DNA from 2 places in the Bacillus sp. SCT118 genome. Region 1 is predicted to be linked to the other one. Evidence: riboswitches for the same ligand, from Rfam matches in the RefSeq annotation. Region 1 holds a riboswitch; the other holds the start of a gene.
What was found. A riboswitch is a leader RNA that binds a small molecule or an ion and turns the genes downstream of it on or off. The one in region 1 is predicted to bind cyclic di-AMP.
Positions count from the first base shown of each region.

Region 2: it holds a riboswitch for cyclic di-AMP, as region 1 does, so the genes downstream of both, ktrA (potassium uptake protein KtrA) here and kimA (potassium transporter KimA) in region 1, are expected to answer to the same signal.

Region 1 is NZ_CP191225.1:3,550,247-3,561,303, reverse strand. It holds gene ACQVGT_RS18350 (DUF2334 domain-containing protein) at 1-1,238, shown strand, start outside; gene ACQVGT_RS18345 (glycosyltransferase family 2 protein) at 1,231-2,493, shown strand; gene ACQVGT_RS18340 (cellulose biosynthesis cyclic di-GMP-binding regulatory protein BcsB) at 2,499-4,610, shown strand; cyclic di-AMP (ydaO/yuaA leader) riboswitch at 4,746-4,889, shown strand; gene kimA (potassium transporter KimA) at 5,082-6,905, shown strand; gene ACQVGT_RS18330 (NUDIX hydrolase) at 6,964-7,416, shown strand; gene ACQVGT_RS18325 (pyruvate oxidase) at 7,480-9,204, shown strand; partial or broken gene ACQVGT_RS18320 (hypothetical protein) at 9,196-9,408, opposite strand; gene ACQVGT_RS18315 (hypothetical protein) at 9,437-9,703, opposite strand; gene ACQVGT_RS18310 (Nramp family divalent metal transporter) at 9,807-11,057, opposite strand, start outside.
Region 2 is NZ_CP191225.1:1,059,732-1,070,788, forward strand. It holds tRNA gene ACQVGT_RS05290 (tRNA-Ala) at 1-1, shown strand, start outside; gene cdoA (cysteine dioxygenase) at 106-591, opposite strand; gene ACQVGT_RS05300 (MFS transporter) at 1,110-2,645, shown strand; gene lytG (exo-glucosaminidase LytG) at 2,805-3,653, shown strand; gene ACQVGT_RS05310 (YiaA/YiaB family inner membrane protein) at 3,762-4,025, shown strand; gene ktrB (Ktr system potassium transporter KtrB) at 4,061-5,398, opposite strand; gene ktrA (potassium uptake protein KtrA) at 5,405-6,073, opposite strand; cyclic di-AMP (ydaO/yuaA leader) riboswitch at 6,146-6,294, opposite strand; gene bslA (biofilm surface layer hydrophobin BslA) at 6,439-6,984, opposite strand; gene gbsR (transcriptional regulator GbsR) at 7,181-7,723, opposite strand; gene betB (betaine-aldehyde dehydrogenase) at 7,922-9,394, shown strand; gene gbsB (choline dehydrogenase) at 9,411-10,619, shown strand; gene ACQVGT_RS05345 (MOSC domain-containing protein) at 10,707-11,057, shown strand, end outside.

The sequences.
Region 1 (11,057 bases):
CCTTCAAAGCCGATGACGGCACAACGCATTCTTTTATATGGAAAACAAAAAAAGGGAATGTGTACATTGGATTAACAAATTTGTTAAATGACAATTTAATCGTGGCGAAACAGCTCAGAGAAGCTTTCGGAGAGAAGGCGGGGACGACGTTATTGTATTTGCGTCTCGAGGATATCAGCCCGATGTCTGATGAAAAATTGCTGCTTCAAGCCGGTACATACCTGCATAAGCGGCATATTCCTTTTATCCTGGCGGTCATTCCGGTTTACTTGAATCCGGAAACAGGCGACAAAGTGTATTTGTCTGATCAACCGAAGATGGTCAAGGTGCTGAAAAAGCTGCAAAGCATGGGCGGCAGTATCATTGTTCACGGCTATACTCACGCTTATCGCTACAGTGAAACAGGAGAGGGCTTTGAATTTTGGGATGCAAAGGCGGATCAGCCGATTACATCCGGAAATGCCGAAGACCCCCCGTCCGTTTTGGAGAAAGAACAGGACTTCCCGAACGAACAAGCCTATCACAGCTATCTCGAACCATTTCGGGAAAAGGAAGAAACGTATACAAAACAAAAACTGACGCGTGCCATTGAGGATTTGACATCGTCGGGTCTTTACCCGCTGGCGTTTGAAGCGCCGCATTACACGATGTCCGATTATGGCTATCAAATCGCCTCGCAGTATTTTACAAGCATTTTCGGCCAGGTCCAGCTCAGCAGCACAACATGGAAAACATCCGGTGCACCTCCGTTTGTGACTGCTCCTTCGATGTTGCACGGAATGACGCTTTATCCGGAAACGATCGGTTTTGTCGACACATCAAAGCAAAACCCGCTCGGTGAGATGGAGGAGCACATCTCCCAGATGATTGATTTTGAAGGCGGAGTAGCCGGAGGATTTTATCACCCGTACCTTGGGATGAAATATCTGCCGGAGCTCGTTGATCAGATGGAACGCATTCCAGACAGTGAATGGCTTGATTTAAAGAAAACGAAACAAACCGTCAAAACAGACAAAGTGGAAATTCATACAAGCGGTGACGGAACGATTCAGGTGAAAAACGGCGTAAGCGCCATTGACGAGTTTTTCGATCATCACCGGCAAACCCCTCTTGAAAAGGCGTTATGGATTCTCTCCGCTGTTGTGCTCTTATTTGTCATCATGTTTGTCAGTTATACGTTTTACTTGAGAGCCACATTGAAAAAACGAATTTTTAAGGAGAGAAGAAGCCTTGGGTAATACGCTGTTCTTTATCTCGCTAAGTTTAATATGGGTGATGCTTCTCTACCACATGTTCCTCATGCAGGGCGGGTTCCGCCACTATATGACCTTCGAACGGAATATCCCGAAGTGGAGAGAAAACATGAAGGAATTGCCGAAGGTCAGCGTCCTCATCCCGGCGCATAACGAAGAGGTTGTGATTCGGCAGACGCTGAAGGCGATGGTCAACCTTTATTATCCGAAGGACCGGCTGGAGATTATCGTCGTTAATGATAATTCATCAGACCGGACGGGTGATATCGTCAATGAATTTTCCGAGAAATACGATTTCATCAAAATGGTGATTACGAAGCCGCCAAATGCAGGAAAAGGAAAATCCTCTGCACTTAACTCGGGTTTTGCCGAATCGAACGGCGATGTGATCTGTGTGTATGACGCCGACAACACGCCTGAGAAAATGGCCGTGTATTACCTCGTGCTCGGCCTGATGAATGACGAAAAGGCAGGCGCCGTGGTAGGAAAATTCCGCGTCATCAATGCAGCAAAGACGCTGCTGACAAGGTTTATTAATATCGAAACGATCTGTTTTCAGTGGATGGCCCAGGGAGGCAGATGGAAGTGGTTCAAAATCGCCACGATCCCAGGCACCAACTTCGCGATCCGCAGAAGCATTATCGAAAAGCTCGGAGGCTGGGATGACAAAGCGCTCGCTGAGGATACTGAGCTGACCATCCGGGTGTATAATCTCGGCTACCACATCCGCTTTTTCCCTGCCGCCATCACGTGGGAGCAGGAACCGGAAACATGGAAGGTATGGTGGCGCCAGCGCACCCGATGGGCGCGCGGCAATCAATATGTCGTGCTCAAATTTTTGGCGCAGTTTTTTAAGCTGAAACGAAAACGGATTATCTTTGATTTGTTTTATTTTTTCTTTACGTACTTCCTGTTTTTCTTTGGCGTGATCATGTCAAATGCGATTTTTGTAGTGAATTTGTTTTATGATCTGCATTTGTCTGTTGGATTTTTGGCAATGATTCTCTGGATTTTGGCGTTTTTCTTATTTATGACAGAGGTCATGATTACGTTGAGCATTGAAAAAACAGAAATGAACAAGCAAAACTTTTTTATCGTATTTCTCATGTACTTCACATACTCGCAGGCATGGATTGTGCTTGTTATCTACTCTTTATTCGTAGAAATCAAGCACCGTTTATTCAAGCAAGAGGTCAAATGGTACAAGACAGAACGATACAATCAACATAAAAGCGGGTGACCTTTTTGAAACAAATAATGATTTTTCTCACAAGCTTCATGCTGCTGGTGATGACTGGACAAACGGCTCTTGCCAAAGACGTACAGGTCAGCGGTTCGCTCCTCGGGAAAAGCAGCCAAGAACAAGCCAAACAGCAGGTGCTGACAAGCGAGCTGATTACACTGTATGGATCAAAAGACAGCGCAGAGCTGACGTATCAGATCCCGGCAGGCGCCTCTTCGGGCAATCAGCAATTGGTAATCGAATACGAGGCATCAAATCTTTTAATTTCTCCATCATCGTTAACGGCTGTCATTGATGATGAACCGGTCAAGACGTTAAAGCTTGATGGTGATTCCAAACGGAAAACAGTGAAGCTGAATCTGAATAAAAGCCAGTCTGCGCAAGGCTATCACAACGTATCGCTGAAATTCTACGGCGTAATGAAAGAGGGCGTGTGCGTCAGACAGGATACATCAGGCAACTGGATCAAAATTTATCCGGACAGCCGGCTGACACTTGCTGACAGCAGTGAAGCGAAGGGAACGTCGCTGGACCATTATCCGTATCCTTTCGCCCAATCTGGAAATACAGCGGAAGAAACAGCCATCGTCATTCCGGATGACCCAAGTTCAGCAGAAATAGAAGCTGCTGTTAAAACAGAAGGCTATTTGAAAACGGTGGACAGCAGTGTCAGTATTGCGTATGTCACGGAATCTGAACTGAAAAAAATCGATAAGCCGACGATTGTTATCGGTGTGGACAAGCATTGGAACGGCAAAGTGAAAAAACTGTTGAAACAAGCCGGGCTACAGGCAAAAGGAGAAAACCTTCTGCTTGCGGAGCGAGTGCTGAAAGCAGAGGGCAAACAGCAGCCGGTTCTGTTTGCGCAAGCGGCGTCCGAGGACGCGCTCACTAAAAAAATCAGCGTGATGACAGATCAGACATATACAGGCCAGCTCAGCGGCGATACACTTTCAATCAGCAAGCTTCAGCAGACTGAAAAAAAAGAAAGCGATAAGCTGACCCTTGAGAATTTTGGAGCGGGCGATATCACAATTGGAGCCGACAAAACATCTTCAGCACATTATTTTTATCCGGCTTCGGCTGTTTTAGATGAAAACCAATCGGCGAAGCTGTCGCTTAAACTGAAAAAGTCTGAAACGATTCAAGCCTCAACGGCTGAAAACGAGTCAGCCTCTCAGGCCGCAGAACTGAAAGTGATGATCAACGGCCAGCCGCACTCGGTCCGACTTGATGAATTAGGAAAAGAAGATAAAAACGGATTCTATCATGTCACAGTGAAAGTGGACCCTAAGCTGCTGCAAAAAAACCGCTACATTGATATTCAGTTCGTCACGACCGGTTTAAAGGAAAACAACCCTTGCAACACCACTGATGAAGAAAAGTGGGTTTTTATCGATAAAAACAGTACATTATCATACGCCATCAAAGGCATGTCTCCGTCAGCGGATTTTCAAGAGTGGCCGCTGCCTTACGCCGGAAACCAGGATCAAACAACGTTAATCGTGCTTCCTGACACCGTAAGCCAATCGAAGCTAGAGGAGCATTCTCTCGTAACGGAATCCTTTGGCAGCGAAGCACAGCATTCATATACGGTAAAGAAATCATCTGACGTTACAGCAAAGGATGCGAAAGGACGAAACCTCATTTTCATAGGGGGGATCAATCAATTTTCTCTTCTGAAGGAGAAATCATCAGATCTGCTTGTGCCGCAGGAAAAGAACGGCTCGTTTGATGTATCTGGTTTCGAGATGCTGAATGAGACGACAAAACAAGTGGTATTTACCCAAGCATCGGTTTGGGATTCACGCTATACAATGGCTGTCTTTGCACCGTCAAAAGGAGATGGCACGGCTGTCACAAAAGAGATCATCAGTTATCTGAACAGCAACGATGAGTCGGCAACCGTCCTTAATGAAACAAATAGCCAGCAGGTGTTTACAAACCACCAGCAGCTCAAATCGGAAACAAACAGTTCCGACGCAGAACAATCAACACAGGATCATAGCCAGAAATGGATGTATATTGGTGTGCTGGCACTCATTATGGTGATTGCGGCAGTATTCATTTGGATTGCTGTAAGACGCAGAAAAAGAAAGACAGATACAGAATAAAACAGAGGCGATTTTAGCCTCTGTTTTTTTATTTTTGGTAAGTAAATTCCATTTGTGGAACCTGTCATTTTATTTTTTTCTCTCAGCCAATAAGCCTCTTTACAACGTGCGGGAACGGGAGTATGATCTCTTTTAGAAAACAAATCGCTTAATCTGAAATCAGAGCGGGGGACCCAATAGAACGGCTTTTTGCCGTTGGGGTGAATCCTTTTTAGGTAGGGCTAACTCTCATATGCCCGAATCCGTCAGCTAACCTCGTAAGCGTTCGTGAGAGGAGATGAATGAAACCTGTGTTCGATGTTATGGCACAGGGGCATCCGTTTGCCTCTGTGTTTTTTGTTGTTCATTTTTGAATGCAAATCGCATACAGAGACATCATAGCAGAAAGGACTATCATCAACATGTGAGAGCAAGACACTGATGTTTTATTGTTTTAATTGAAAAATGAGAAATTAAAAGGGGAAGACATCGATGTATCATTCAATCAAACGTTTTTTGATTGGGAAACCACTAAAATCCCAAGCAGCTGGAGAGCAAAAACTGACGAAATTAAAAGCCTTGGCTATGCTTTCCTCAGATGCGCTGTCATCTGTCGCATATGGGACAGAACAAATTCTAATCATTTTGGCAACAATCAGTGCTGCCGCATTTTGGTACTCCATTCCGATTGCGGTTGGCGTTCTCATCTTGCTGCTCGCACTGATTCTTTCATACAGGCAAATTATTTACGCTTATCCGCAGGGCGGCGGGGCGTATGTCGTTTCTAAAGAAAATCTCGGTGAAAAACCGGGATTGATTGCGGGCGGTTCATTGCTTGTTGATTATATTTTAACAGTAGCGGTAAGTATTTCCGCAGGCACGGACGCCATCACGTCAGCCTTTCCTGCATTGCATGATTATCATGTACCGATCGCTATTTTTCTCGTGTTAGTGATTATGATTTTGAACCTGCGCGGGCTTTCGGAATCGGCATCCATACTTGCCTACCCGGTTTATCTGTTTGTGGTGGCGCTTTTGGTTCTCATTGCAGTCGGGTTGTTTAAACTCATGACAGGACAAATAGACCAGCCAGCCCATCATACACCGCTCGGCACACCTGTAGCCGGCATTACGCTGTTTTTGCTGCTTAAGGCTTTTTCCTCCGGCTGCTCAGCATTGACCGGGGTTGAGGCCATTTCTAACGCGATTCCTGCATTCAAAAACCCGCCTGCGCGAAACGCGGCAAGAACGCTTGCGATGATGGGGATTTTGCTGGCGATTCTGTTTTCCGGCATCACGGTGCTCGCGTACGGGTATGGTACGGCGCCGAAGCCTGATGAAACAGTGGTTTCACAAATTGCGTCCGAAACCTTCGGGCGGAATGTGTTCTACTATGTCATCCAAGGTGTCACATCGCTTATTTTGGTTCTTGCTGCAAATACGGGATTTTCAGCCTTCCCGCAGCTTGCCTTCAATCTGGCGAGAGACCAGTATATGCCGCGAATGTTTACAGTCAGGGGCGACCGCTTAGGCTTCTCAAATGGGATTATCTTTTTAGGCTTTGCGTCCATTGTTCTCATTATCTTATTCGGAGGACAGACGGAGCACTTAATCCCTTTATATGCTGTGGGCGTATTTATTCCATTTACGCTTTCACAAACCGGCATGTGCATGAAATGGATCAAGCAAAAACCAAAAGGCTGGATCGGAAAAATGCTGATCAACTCCTGCGGCGCTCTGATCTCATTTATGGTTCTATCCATTCTGTTTGTGACGAAGTTTAATGTCGTATGGCCTGTGTTAATCTTTATGCCTATCGTCGTTTTGCTGTTTTTTGCGATTAAAAATCACTATACAGCGGTTGGCGAACAGCTTCGCATCGTAGACAAAGAGCCGGAAGAAATCAAAGGCACCGTTGTGATTGTGCCTGTGGCTGGTGTCACCACCGTCGTGCAAAAATCGATTCACTATGCGAAATCACTGTCCGATCAGGTGATCGCCGTTCACGTGTCATTTGACAGAGAACAGGAAAAGAAATTCGAAAAACGCTGGGAAGAGCTTAATAACGGCGTGCGTCTCGTGACGCTTCACTCCTCTTACAGAAGCCTTGTCCATCCGTTTGATAAGTTTTTGGAAACAGTTGAGGCAAAAGCGAAGAAGGAGCAGTTTTCCGTTATGGTGCTGTTTCCGCAATTTATAACGAAAAAACGCTGGCACACCATCCTTCACAACCAATCGGCCTTCCTCCTCAGAGTCCGGCTGTTCTGGAAAAAGGACATAATGGTTGCCACACTGCCGTATCACTTTAAAAAGTAAAGCTCTAGGACCAAGGGAATCACCTTGGTCCTTTTTTGTTGGAAAAGGAGGTATGGCGGTGTATACACAAGGTGCTTTTGTGATCGCACTGAACGAAAGTCAGCAAATTCTGCTGGTGAAACGAAAAGATGTCCCTCTATGGGATTTGCCGGGCGGCAGGGTTGATCCCGGGGAATCGGCTGAGGAAGCGGCAGTGCGGGAGGTATTGGAAGAAACGGGATACAATGCAGCGCTTTCTGCGAAAATAGGTGTTTACCTAAGGCCAAAGTTTCAAGATGAACAGCATGTGTTTTTCGGAAGCATAACAGGCGGACAAGCAATGGCTAACGGCACAGAGACAGCGGGATTAAAGTGGGTTTCTCCGGGGCGTTTGCCGCTTTTTATGGTGCCGAACCGAAAAAGGCAGATCAATGATTTCAAAAACGGCGCTCAAGATGTAAATGTCACCGTCAAGGATAGCGGGTTGCTCGCGGCGATCGACCTGTTGAAAAGAAGACTGGGCAAGCGATAAAGGTCTCCGGGTTTTAAAGCCTTTCTCCTGTGGTATTTAAAAAAGGAAAAAGGAGGATACGTTATGGCACACAAAACTGCAGGACAAGTAATGACAGAGCTGCTTGAGCAATGGGGAGTTGATCATGTATACGGCATCCCCGGAGACAGTATAAATGAGTTTATTGAAGAATTAAGACACGAAAGAAATCAACTGAAGTTCATTCAAACCCGCCACGAAGAGGTAGCGGCACTGGCAGCCGCGGCTGAAGCAAAACTCACCGGCAAGATCGGAGTCTGTCTGTCAATCGCAGGGCCGGGAGCGGTACACTTATTAAATGGTTTATATGATGCAAAAGCGGACGGCGCCCCTGTGCTGGCGATTGCAGGACAGGTTTCTTCTGGCGAAGTCGGACGGGACTATTTCCAGGAGATTAAGCTGGAGCAAATGTTTGAGGACGTGGCTGTGTTCAACAGAGAGGTACATAGCGCAGAATCACTTCCGGATCTCTTAAATCAGGCGATCAGGACCGCCTACAGCAAAAAAGGCGTTGCGGTATTGAGCGTGTCAGATGATTTGTTTGCGGAGAAAATCAAACGGGAGCCCGTGTATACTTCACCAGTGTATATTGACGGGAACCTTGAACCGAAAAAAGAACAGCTCGTCACCTGCGCCCAATATATTAATAACGCTAAGAAGCCGATTATCCTGGCAGGGCAGGGAATGAAAAAGGCGAAACAGGAGCTCTTAGAATTTGCGGACAAAGCCGCCGCTCCGATCGTTGTTACACTCCCGGCAAAGGGTGTTGTTCCCGATAAGCATCCGCATTTTCTCGGCAACCTCGGGCAGATCGGAACAAAGCCGGCTTACGAGGCAATGGAGGAATGTGATTTATTAATCATGCTCGGAACGTCATTCCCGTACCGTGATTATTTGCCAGATGACACGCCGGCGATACAGCTCGATTCAGACCCGGCAAAAATCGGAAAACGGTATCCGGTGACAGCGGGCCTTGTCTGCGATTCGGCTCTCGGCCTGCGCGAATTGACAGAGTATATTGAACGCAAGGAAGACAGAAGATTCCTGAATGCCTGCACAGAACATATGCAGCATTGGTGGAACGAAATTGAAAAAGATGAGACAGAGGCAACAACACCGCTTAAACCTCAGCAGGTCGTGGCACGTCTTCAGGAAGCGGCAGCCGATGATGCGGTGCTCTCTGTAGATGTCGGCACTGTGACAGTCTGGATGGCGCGTCATTTCAAAATGAACGCGAACCAGGATTTCATCGTTTCCAGCTGGCTTGCGACAATGGGTTGCGGCCTGCCGGGAGCGATCGCAGCAAGCTTGTCCGAACCGGAACGCCAGGCGATCGCCGTCTGCGGTGACGGGGGATTTTCCATGGTCATGCAGGACCTCCCGACCGCCGTCAAATATAAGCTCCCGATCACAGTCGTTATTTTAAACAACGAAAATCTCGGCATGATTGAGTACGAGCAGCAGGTCAAAGGCAATATCGACTATGTCACAAAACTTCAAAATGTCGACTATGCCGCATTTGCAGAAAGCTGCGGAGCAAAGGGCATCAAAGTGACCAAAGCGGAAGAGCTTGCGCCGGCTTTCCATGAGGCGCTGCACTCTGACCAACCTGTCGTTGTGGATGTCATGATTGGAAACGAACCGCCGCTGCCTGGCAAAATCACCTACGGGCAGGCGAAAGGCTTTAGCAAGTACATGCTGAAAAACTTCTTCGAAAACCAAAAATTTGAAATGCCGTCACTGAAGAAAAGTTTGAAACGGTTATTTTAAAAAAACAGAAAACAGAGGCCCCAAAAGGCCTCTGTTTTTTGTTGGAAACAAACGTATTTTCAGCTATAACATGTTTGAATTCATAAAATGATCGGTGTATGTATTAGGAACTGATTTGGCCATACTCAAAACAGACAAAAGGACAAATGCATCTTGTTTCAAAGTAATGAGATGCATTTGTCCTTGTATGTTTATTCTTATCAAATCTTACAGAACTCTTCTCATAATAGGGTTATTTCTCTTTTTTCTTCAGCCCGAAGAAGAAAGGAAAAGCAGAACCGACCAAGAAGGTGCCGAATAAAAACATGCCGCCGATAAACACGTGGAAATTTGTGTGTCCGGCCGTAAACGCCGTGATTAGGGAAATGATACTGAGCACGATCATGGCAATGCCGGGCGCGACTCTCATTTTTCCCTTGGATTTATGGGCAGCAACAGAACATAAAATGCCGATAACAATAGGAACAATCCACAAATAAAACAGAATAAATACTGACATCATCAAAACTCCGATTTTTCTTTTATCATAACAAATTTCTGTCAAAAAGGGTATCAATGAGCTTTTGCGAAAAAATAAAAACCGGCTTTAGAAGCCGGTTTTTTTATCGAAACGTATCTACAATTAAAAACACATTCAAAGCGACGATCAATACCGCAATCAGCCAAGACACCACTGTGACCCATTTGGCGTTGATTAGAGATCCCATGATCCGTTTATTGCTTGTAAACATAATAAGCGGAATGAGGGCAAAGGCGATCCCGAAGGACAGCACGACTTGGCTCAGTACGAGAGCGGTCGTCGGATTAACGCCTGACGCGATGATCAAGATCGGCGGAATGATCGTGATAAAACGCCGTACATACAGCGGAATTCGGTAGTTGATAAATCCTTGCATAATCACGTCCCCTGAAAGTGTGCCGACAGACGAACTGGATAGACCGGCAACGAGCAGCCCGATCCCGAATAAAGCCGCAGACATAGGGCTGACTAGATGTCCGAATTGCTGAAATGCGACGTCGAGATCCTCAACAAACAGGCCGTTTTTGAAGAATAATGCGGCAGCCACAATCAGCATACTTGCATTAATAGCCCCTGCAATCAGCATCGCTATTAAAATATCAATAAATTCAAACCTAAAGATTTTTTTTCGTTCTGCATCAGTTTTGCCAATCACCCGCCGCTGTGTAAGGGCAGAGTGTAAATAAATGGCGTGCGGCATAACAGTTGCGCCAAGAATACCCGCTGCAAGAAGCACACTGTCAGTGCCATGAAACGCCGGGACAAAAAGGCCCTTCATCACTGACACGGCATCAGGCTTTGCGAAAAAGGTCTGCAGCGCAAAGGCGATCACGACCACAAACAGCATACCGGCAATACCGGCTTCAAGTGAGCGATAACCGCGGCGCTGAAGCTCCAATATCGCGAAAGAACCGATCGCAGCTATAATAGACGCTTCAAGCATCGGAATGCCGAACAGCAAATACAGTCCCAGAGCCGCTCCGATAAATTCCGCCAGATCAGTTGCGATAATGACCAGCTCGCCCTGAATCCATAATCCGATCGAAACAGGCTTCGGGAATTCTTCACGGGCAACCTCAGGCAGATTTTTGCCTGTCGCAATACCGAGTTTGGCGGATAGGGATTGAATTAAAAGCGCCATGATATTAGAAAATAAGATCACCCATAAGAGCATATATCCGTATTTAGAACCCGCCGAAATATTCGTTGCGAAGTTGCCGGGATCAATATAGGCAATGGCTGCTATAAATGCAGGGCCGAGAAAAGGGAGCAGCCCTCTGAATCCTCTGATTTTCCCGTCAAGCGCATCTTGGACGGCTTTGGAACGGGGAGA
Region 2 (11,057 bases), 1.5 Mb from region 1:
ATACCTTTAAACCCTTATTCTATAAGGGTTTTTTGTTTTGAGGAAAAGGTTCATTCTCTGAATCCTACAGTTGAGCGAAGTCAAAGTGAGCAGTTTATCTGTCAATCATGAATTTTTCAATACCTCCTTTTGTTCCTCAAAGACCGTCATGTCTTCCAAAGGGGGGGAGTAGACATGAAGAGACACCATTCGTTCGGATGTCGGATTGGACATTTTGTGAATTAAACCTTTGGTTGAAATAAGGCATTCTCCTTCGTGGACAAAGTATGAATTGGAGAGTTCTGCGTGTTCGCCGGCTGAGCGATAAATAGAATTAAGAAGCTTTCCTTCTAGCACCATTGCACAACCAATGGATTGACCATGATCGTGTACTGTCGTCTCCTTGTTTGGCGGAATGTTAATCACGATAATTTCCAATTCATTATTTCGATAGATGGCATTTCGGCCGTAAGCGTACTGGTCTGGTTCCTTAATATACGGTTGACTCAATTTTGCTGCGTTTGGAATTTGTTTTAAAGATGTTGCTAAATCTTTAACCGATGGATTTTTTAAGCCGCTAAAAATGTCTTGGATACACTCATACAGTTCCATTCGTTTTTGCCTCCCAGAATATTTAAAATTTCCTTACATTGGTATTTCATAGGTTAATTCATGGTATTTACCCATATACAATTTAGAGGCGGCAAACGCCCAGTGAACACAAAAAAATGTGCGGCCAAAATGTTGTCTTATCACCAACTAATTCGAGTTTATTAGTTGGAATAGTGGATTGAAAGGATTAAAACGGCCTGCTTTAATTCGCTTGAGGGAACGAGCAGGGATCCATAAGTGCAGTTCTAGGCCCCTTGGCTCCAAAACACAATATCGGGGAAAAGCTTTCAGACTTTCTATGTTGTGCTTGAAATTTACTCCATTGACAAAACACAATCGATTTGAAATAATATTTGATTATATGCTCATTCATTCACATAATTATAATAAAATAATATCATTTCCCCTGAAAGGGAGAATATTAGAATGAAAGCTAATGGTATGCAAAATCTATTAGCTTCTTTTGTTTTCAAAAAATGATGTGTTTCGCATGTATTCATATAGGAAGGAATGACAACATGAAGACAAAACACTATTGGATGATTTCTTTGCTCGCCGTCTTAGCGGTCGGGCCGGGATTGATGTCTAACACGGCATTGTCGTCAGTTCAAGGCCTTGTTCAGAAAGCGGTTGGAACAAGTGGCTTCACATCAGTAAATCCAATATTGATCGGCAATATGGCCTTTGCCTTACTAGTTCCGGCAGGACCGCTGCTGAGGAAAAAATTCGGTGCTCGTCCCGTCTATCTGGCTTCATTACCTGTCTTTATACTAGGCTCACTGCTCATCGCATGTTCAGGCGATATTGCATGGATGGCGGCAGGGCGCTTTTTACAGGGGGCGGCAACAGGCGTCATGCTGATGATTATGATTCCAATGCTTGTACTGTCATTCCCGATTGAACGCAGGAACTATGCACTGCTTGTGCTGATCGGGGGATTCTATGGTTCTGTTATCATCGGCACCATCCTGGGAACCATTGCAACAAGCTGCGGGCATTGGAGATGGCTGTTTTTCATCTTTGGCACCTTGTCCCTGATCGGTGTCGCGGTGAGCTATTTCTTTCTTCATGACGAGCATCACGGGGCGTCGGATCAAGAACAGCCGCTTGATCGTGCGGGAATTCTTTTATCTGTTTTCCTTGCCGCAGCCTCAGCGGTTTCATTCATTTTTCTGCAAAAATGGGGGCTGTCATCGGGTTATGTAAGGATTGGTTTCGGGGTGACGTTATGTTTGCTCATTGGTCTATTGATTGTGGAATATAAAGTGAAAAACCCCTTCATATCTATTAAACTGATGCTGCTGCCAAAACCGGTGCTTGGCTTATTGATCATAGCTGCAGGGACGATAACGGTAGCTGTCAGCCTGTCTGCTTTTCAAGGCTTGCTCCGTCAAATGTATGATATTTCTCAGGAGCATCTCATTTTTTTAAACTTGACTCTTTTAATCGGAGTGGCGATCGCGGCCATTTTGAGCGCTCTGTTATATGATAAAGTCGGACCAGGGATGCTCGGTATTATTGGCGGACTTATTCTCGTTTTTGTGAATTTTCAATGGCTGCATATACAGGATCGATCATCTCTTTATATGTTCGCAGCACTGTTTATCATGCTTGCAGCGGGAACAGGCCTGACAGTCGCCGCAGGGCTGATGGGAGCTGCCATGGGAGGCCCGCTGCCTGATTTGGTCAAGAGAATGACAGCTGTTCAGTTTTTAAGATTGTTTGTCTATATGGGAGTTCCCATTCTCATCGGCTTTTTCACGAAAAAAGATGCTGCCAGACAAAGCGGTTCGGTACAGGATTCTATGATGACTGCTTATCATGATCTCTTCTTCATTTCTTTTATCCTTAGCGTGCTGCTCGTCTGTCTGTCATTTTGTATGAATGCCACTGGAATGGGGCACAAGCTGGCACATAAACCACATGATAAAGCGAAAACAGCTCCGGAAAAACAGGCCGTCTCAGCACAAGGTTTGTCGAAGGCAACCGTCAATTCATATAAAGTAATAAATGATACGGAATATCGGAATGCACTCAGAAATTTACAAAAATAGAAACATGGTAAAACCTTTTCATTGAGCGAAAAGGTTTTTATTTTGCAATCTTTTCCCAACTTTATCCCTAAAGAATTGAAAAATATTAGAAGTGCAAGTAAAATTCTAAAAGGTAGATTCTTTTACATTCGTAATCTTTTAATTCGAAGGAAGGTTTTCATGGCCCGTAAAAAACTTAAAAAACGTAAACTCTTGATTTCACTATTTTTCCTTGTATCGATTCCGCTAGCTCTGTTTGTTTTAGCGACAACTTTATCAAAACCGATTGAAATATCCAAAGAAACTGAAGAAATCGATGAACAGCAAGTGTTTATAGACAGTCTGTCCGGACATGCCCAAATTTTGTATGAAAAATACCATGTTCTCCCCAGCATCACAATTGCTCAGGCCATTCTCGAATCGGACTGGGGGAACAGTGAACTGGCTGCTAAGGCCAACAACCTTTTTGGCGTAAAAGGGAATTATAAAGGCCATCATGTCACGATGGAAACGGACGAAGTTGAAAAAGGGAAAAGAAAAACCATTCGCGCGAAGTTTCGAAAATACAGCACGTTTTTTGAATCTATGGATGATCACGCCCAATTGTTCGTCCGTGGCACATCGTGGAATAAAAAGAAGTATAAACCGGTGCTTGAGGCAGGGAATTATAAGGAAGCGGCAACCGCCCTGCAAACATCAGGATATGCTACAGATCCTGACTACGCTGACAAAATCAGCGCTATTGTGGAAAAATACGATTTAGATGAGTACGATGAGGTAAATCCATCCCTCAAATCTGTGGATTTAAACGCCTCTATTAAAGACAGTGCCGTTCAAGATGTATGGTCCAAGCCTTCTACTGATGATCGGTCCATAAGGCTTACCTCTGCCCAATCTTACGTCGGCAAAGATATAAAGGTTGTGTCTAAAAAACAGAAAGGCCAGTCTGTATGGTACCAATTCCAAATCAATGATAAACTTATTGGCTGGATTGATGATTCAGCTGTTGAAATAAAGGAGGCAACCTAAGCCCTTTTTACTGGTATTTTTAATTCTTTGTTCCATTCTGGGGAATTTGAGGTATAATATTCCACGGAAGTTATCACTTTTTAACTATGCTTTCGGGAGGGAACAAAGGTGCAGAAATATAGACGCAGAAACACGGTTGCCTTTACAGTATTAGCTTATTTTACTTTTTTTGCGGGAGTATTTTTGTTTAGTATCGGACTCTATAATGCTGATAATCTGGAACTCAATGAAAAAGGTTATTACATCGCTGTTATGATACTTGTAGCAGTTGGTGCGATTCTTACACAAAAAGTAACCCGTGATAACGCGGAGGATAATGAAATCATCGCGGAACAGGAAAAAAGACAAAATCAATCTCATATCGAATCATAAAAAAATCCGGCGACTGCACGCCGGATTTTTTGATATCACCCTGTAAACACTTCGCCGTCAGGATAACGGATATTTGATTGCTCTGTTTTTGCGAATGAAAACACGAACGTTAAAGGACCAATTCTTCCGATAAACATGATGACAATAATGATACACTTGCCAGCTGTTGTCAGTTCAGGAGTAAGCCCCATCGTAAGGCCGACAGTTCCGAATGCGGAAAAGGTTTCAAACACAATTTGAAGAAATGGCGCTTGTTCTGTGATCGTCAGGGCGAAAATCCCTAAAAACACGATGAACAAACTGGTGACGCTCACAGCTAAAGCTTTAATGATAATCGGATATTTGATGGAACGGCGGAAAATAACCGTTTCTTTTTTACCTCTCAAGTAAGCAATAACAGATGTTAAAATCACGATGAACGTAGTCAGCTTAATGCCGCTCGCCGTTGATGCGCTTCCTGCTCCGATAAACATCAATAATAAAGTAAATACAATTGTTCCTTCTCTCATGCTTCCAAAATCTAGAGAATTGAAGCCTGCGGTTCTCGGCGTCACCGCTTGAAAATAGGACGCCCACAGTTTATCCACTATATGCAGGTGGCCGAGCGTCCCAGGGTTGCTGTATTCTAAAATAAAGATCGCAAGCATAGCAATCGCATTCAACATCAGCGTTCCTGTAAGCATGAGCTTTGTATGTAAAGAAAAAGCTTTAAAACGCCGATTTTTCATCACATCAAACAGAACCGTAAATCCGATCCCTCCTGTAATAAATAGGAAAGTAATCACGAGGTTTACTGTAGGATCGCCAACGTAGCTCATCAAATTATCAGGCCACAACGAAAACCCGGCATTGTTAAAAGCAGATATTGCGTGAAACAAACTGGCAAACAAGCCGGATGACCAGCCGTACTGAGGTACAAGCCTGATGGATAAAATGAGTGCTGCTATCAATTCAATACTGATCGAAAACAGAAACAGGACTTTGACAAGGCCAATGACACCGCCGATTGTCGGCTGGTTTAAGGCTTCCTGGACGAGCATTCGTTCTTTTAAGCCGATTTTTTTTCCTAATATCATGACGATCAAGACCGCAAATGTCATAAATCCAAGCCCGCCAATCTGAATCAGCCCCATAATTACTGTTTGCCCGAATACCGTAAATTGAGTACCGGTATCGACAACAGCAAGCCCTGTAACAGTTGTAGCGGAAGCCGCAGTAAAAAGGGCATCTATCCATGACAATGGCTTCGTAGTGGAAATCGGAAGCATTAATAGGACAGCCCCGATGATAATGGTAAGGAAAAAACCAATGGCAAGCACTTGAGGCGGTGTAAACCGAACCCATTTGATCACTTTATCCTTTTGAAGTGTCACCTTTGTCTACATCCCTTCGTTTTCAAAACGTTTAATATCCTTTTTGTGGCCCATGATCACCAGGCAATCTTGCTCGTGAATGATGTCTTCAGGCGCGGGGGAAAGACAGATATCTCCATGGTGTTTAATGGCCAGGATCGTGCAGCCGTACTTTGCTCTTACATTCAGGTCAATAATCGATTTTGAATCAAGCTTGCGCGTAGCCAGCAGCTCGACAATACTGTATTCATCAGATAGATCAATGTAATTCAAAACATTTTCGTCTGAAAGGCTTTGTGCGATTTTAACCCCCATATCTTTTTCAGGATGAATAATGCGGTCAGCGCCGATTTTTTCAAGCACCTTGTGATGATAATAGTTTTGAGCCTTTACCCAAATATTTGGAATATCAAGCTCCTTTAATAATAGGGTGGTCAGCGTACTCGCTTGAATATTTGCTCCGATGGCAACAATCACATATTCAAAATTGCGTATTCCTAATGAAAGCAATTCGTTTTCTTCGGTGGCGTTGGCAATTACCGCATGAGTGGCGTAAGAAGCATATGCATTGACCTTTTCTTCGTTGATATCAACCGCAAGGACCTCATGCCCCATTCTATGAAGTTCTTTACAAATGCTGCCGCCAAACCGGCCCAGCCCGATCACGGCAAATTGCTTATTTTTAATTCTTCCCAATGTTCATATCTCCCTTAGTGAATTAACGTTTTTGAAGCAAAAAAGACCATTGCAAAGAATGGCCGATAATAGACCTCCTCTCTGTATACGCCTACGAGGTTAGCTGTCGGATTAGGGATTCAGAGTACCCCCTCTTACTTAGTAAGATTCACCCCAAGGCTGTTAATAAAACAGCCAATCGTTGGTTCCCCCGTTCGTGTTTGATTAAGCGGTAAAAGAGACTGTATGAAATTGAACACTCAAGAATTTACTCCTGTTTCTAGTGTTTGTCAATTTAAATTTTAAACCAGAAAAAAGATAACGGGGATTAGAGAAAAAGGGGAGGGTAAAACGCAAAAAAGACCGGCGTTAACCGGTCTTTTACATTAGTTGCAACCGCAAGGCTGAGTCGGAGGAGTGCTGCGCTTAGCCACGTCAATGCTGGCTTCTGCGTAAAATTTATTTCCGATGCTTAATGATTTATTCTCCGCACGGAAAGTATATGTACCAGCGGCAGGAAGTGTTTTGTTATTCAGTTTTAATTTGAATTCGCCAGCTCCTAACAAATCAAGTGCCAAAGGAACTCTTACTGTTTTCCCGTTATTGAGGATCTGTGTTGTACGCAAGGCATTTCCGTTCAATGTGTCTTTCGTGTTTGCAGTAAATCCGCTTGGCAATGTAAACTCCATAACGCCAAGGCTGAGAAGCGTGTTTGGACGGTAAGTCAATTCGATATCTGAGAAAGACCATTCCGTTTTGCTGGCGCCAGTGATTGTTGCGAACAATGAAGCTGTAGACTGTGTTCTCATAGTAGATTCAGTATGAGCTTTAGTTGATGTAGATTCAGCCGCGAAAGAAGCTGTAGGTGCAGAAACGAGTAACCCGAGACTTAATGCACTAATTGCCAAAGAAGATAATAATTTGCGTTTCATAACAAAATTCCCCCTAAAAAATGATAAATTAAACAGGCCTGCCCGCTTTTCACCTCCTCTGAAGGCCAAATACAAATTTTACCTACATAAAATTACCATCAAATATTTTGGAAGTAAATGGGGTGTTTTTCCCGTATTTTTCAAATTTGTAGTAGTTACATCAAAAAAACGCCTGGTTTCCCAGACGTTTTCTGCTTTACTTTGTTTCGATCGGTATAAATTTAAAAATTTCTCCGGTCTGCACCGATTCAGCAAGCCGTTTCAGCCAGTCATAGTAAGCTTTAGAGCTTTCCAGCTGATCGTATAACTGCAGTGCCTCATTTTTGATATCCTCATCGAGATCTTCCTTGCTTAAAACCTTTTGTAAATCAGCTTGAGCTTCCTCGATCGCTGCTACATTCACTTGAACCTCCCGCTCCCATTTAGGTGGAAAGAAATTTGTGAAAAATTTAAAGAAATCCTTTTCAGCCACAAATGTATGCTTGCGGATTCCCCGGTGAAATGTTTTTTTCACTACATTTAAGTCTTGAAGCTTTTTGACGCCTGTGCTCATGCTTGGTTTGCTCATTTGCAACTCCTCACGCATTTCGTCAAGCGTCATCTCATCCCTCATATACATCGTCCCATATAAAATCCCGACACTGCGGGTAATTCCGTAAAGATCCATCGTTTCAGCAATGGAGTCAATAACAAGATCCCGAGCCTGTTCTATAGCTGCAAATTCTGGATTTTCATCCATACTGACCCTCTTTTCCTTTAGAAAATTAAATTCGTTAAGTTATTTCTTTATGTTCTTTATCTTAACGAAACATGAGGAAAAGTCAAAAAGAAAAATCGAAATGGGACTTTGACAGTTTAAAAACCATATGTTAGATTAAGGTTGTTAAAAACATTAAATTTTTATTTAACAAACTTTATTTACGTCAAGGAGGCTTATATGAGTCAAACATTATTCATTGACGGAGAATGGATCAGTGCCGAAAAAGAACAGATCCGCAGTATTATCAACCCATTTAATCAAGAAGAAATTGCAACTGTAAGCGAGGGAGGGCGAGAGGACGCCATCAAAGCAATCGCAGCCGCACGCAGAGCATTTGACAAAGGAGAATGGTCATCGCTATCCGGGCTTGAACGCGGGAAAATTGTTCTGAAAATTGCGGAATTAATCAGACGCGATCTTGAGGAGCTGGCTGAGCTTGAATCTCTTGATACAGGAAAAACACTCGAAGAAAGCAAGGCCGATATGGACGATATCGCCAATGTTTTTCAATATTACGCCGGCTTGGCAGACAAAGATGGCGGAGAGATCATTTCATCTCCGATTCCTGATTCAGAAAGCAAAATTATTAGGGAGCCAATCGGGGTTTGCGGCCAGATTACTCCATGGAATTATCCGCTCCTTCAAGCGAGCTGGAAAATCGCCCCTGCACTGGCTGCAGGAAACACAATCGTCATGAAGCCGAGTGAGATTACGCCGCTGACGACAATCAAAGTCTTTAAGCTGATGGAAGAAGCCGGTGTTCCAAAAGGTGTCGCAAATCTTGTTCTTGGACCGGGAGCCACAGTGGGCGACGAGCTTGCCGTAAACAAAGACGTCGATTTGATTTCATTTACGGGCGGAATTGAAACAGGCAAAAAAATCATGCGGGCGGCAAGCGGAAACGTCAAAAAAATCGCCCTTGAACTTGGCGGGAAAAACCCAAATATTGTTTTCAAGGACGCGGATTTAGAAGTTGCGGTTGATCAGGCCTTAAACGCTGTATTTTTCCACGCCGGCCAAGTATGCTCTGCAGGTTCCCGCTTGCTTGTTGAGGATGCCATTCATGATCAATTTTTGGCGGAGCTGGTCAAACGGGCAAAACGCATAAAACTCGGAAACGGTTTTCATGCTGAGACAGAAAGCGGTCCGCTTATTTCGGCGGAGCACAGGGCAAAGGTAGAAAAATATGTAGAGATCGGAATAGAGGAAGGCGCGAAGCTGGAGACAGGAGGCAAACGCCCGGAAGATCCTGCGCTTCAAAACGGCTTTTTCTATGAACCTACTATTTTCTCAAACTGTAATTCTGACATGAGAATCGTTCAGGAAGAGGTTTTCGGTCCTGTATTGACAGTCGAAACCTTCAGCTCTGAAGAAGAGGTAATCGAGCTTGCGAATGATACCATCTATGGCTTGGCTGGAGCGGTATGGTCAAAAGATATTGAAAAGTGCGAACGGGTAGCAGCCCGCTTGAGAATGGGAACCGTTTGGATCAACGATTTTCATCCGTACTTTGCACAAGCGCCATGGGGCGGATATAAGCAATCCGGGTTCGGACGCGAGCTTGGAAAAATAGGCCTTGAAGAATACACAGAAGTCAAACATGTATACCGCAATACAAAACCGGCAGCGGTTAACTGGTTCAATTCATAAGAGGGGGAGATTGATGATGACATTAAATATGAAGGTAGAAAGCATGCAGAAATTCCACACATTTGAAATTCCGACTGTGATTAAGCATGGAATCGGAGCCATCAAGCATACGGGTGAGGAAGTAGCTGCACTGGGCGTTTCAAAAGCGCTCCTTGTCACAGACCCAGGGATTTATAAAGCCGGTGTTGCTGATCCTGTAATCGAATCACTTAAAGAAGCAGGCATTGAAGTGGTGCTCTTTAATAAAGTTGAGCCAAACCCGCCTGTCCGTCTGGTGAATGAAGGATCTGAGCTTTACAAAAAAGAGAACTGTAATGGTTTGGTGGCAGTCGGAGGCGGAAGCTCCATGGATACAGCAAAAGCAATCGGAGTAGAAGCGACTCACGAAGGAAGCGTGCTTGATTATGAAGCGGCAGATGGGAAAAAACCGCTGGAAAACCGCATTCCTCCGCTGACGACAATTCCTACTACAGCTGGAACAGGATCAGAAGTAACCCAATGGGCGGTTATCACAGATGAAGAAAGAGAATTCAAATTCAACACGGGCGGTCCGCTGATTGCAGCGCACTTGACCATCATTGATCCTGAGCTTCATGTTTCAATGCCTCCGCATGTAACAGCTATGACGGGAATTGATGCGCTCGCCCATGCCATTGAGTGCTATACAATGAAATTTGCACAGCCAATCACGGATGCGGTTGCCTTAATGGCGATTGAGTATGCTGCTCATTACATTAAGAGGGCATTTGCTGACGGAGAGGATCTGGAAGCAAGGTACGGAATGGCGCAGGCTGCGATGCTTGCTGGTCTTTCTTACGGAAGTGAATCAGCGGGCGCGGCTCATGCGATGAGCCAAACGCTTGGCGGTATTATCCCAGTCGCTCACGGCCAATGTGTAGCGGCGATGATGGGCCCTGTCATGGAATACAACTGGAAGGGCTATCCTGAGAAGTTTGCGCGTATTGCGAAAGCGTTCGGTATTGATACAAGCAAGATGAAAACAGAAGAAGCTGCGAAAGCATCTGTCAATTGGATGTATGATCTGGTCGAAGATTTAGAAGTGCCGACTTTAGAAGAGCAGGGAGTATCACCTAATATGATCGAACGCTTGTCTAAAGAAGCAATGAAAGATCCGCAAACCTTCGGAAACCCTAGAGATTTAAATGAAAAAGCATACAACTGGATCTACAAACGCTGCTTTAACCTTACGCCTAAAACGGTATAATCAAAATCCCGCTCCTTTACAGAGCGGGATTTTTTGGGATAATGAAGCATAGGTGGGAATTTTAGATAAGAAGGAAGGTGCCAGCTGATGTGGAAGCGTATGACTGCAAAAGCGGAAGGCTTATATATCGCAGATACAGAAAGCTTCGTAACAAAGCAAATGGACAAGCTTGATTTTGATTATGGCGGCATCCCCGGAGACTTGCATTTTGGTCTGACCAAAAAAGCGGGAGCCAGAGAACCAATGTTTTCAAGAGGGACTGAAATTTTCAACCGCAGACAAATTTCAATTGTTTCAATAGAGGAATGCAACGAAATCGCTTTAAAAATGGGAGTGCCGAGGATTTTGCCGGAATGGCTCGGGGCGAATGTGGCAGTCAGCGGTATGCCAGATCTTACTTCATTAAAAGAAGGAAGCCGGATTATTTTTCCGAGCGGA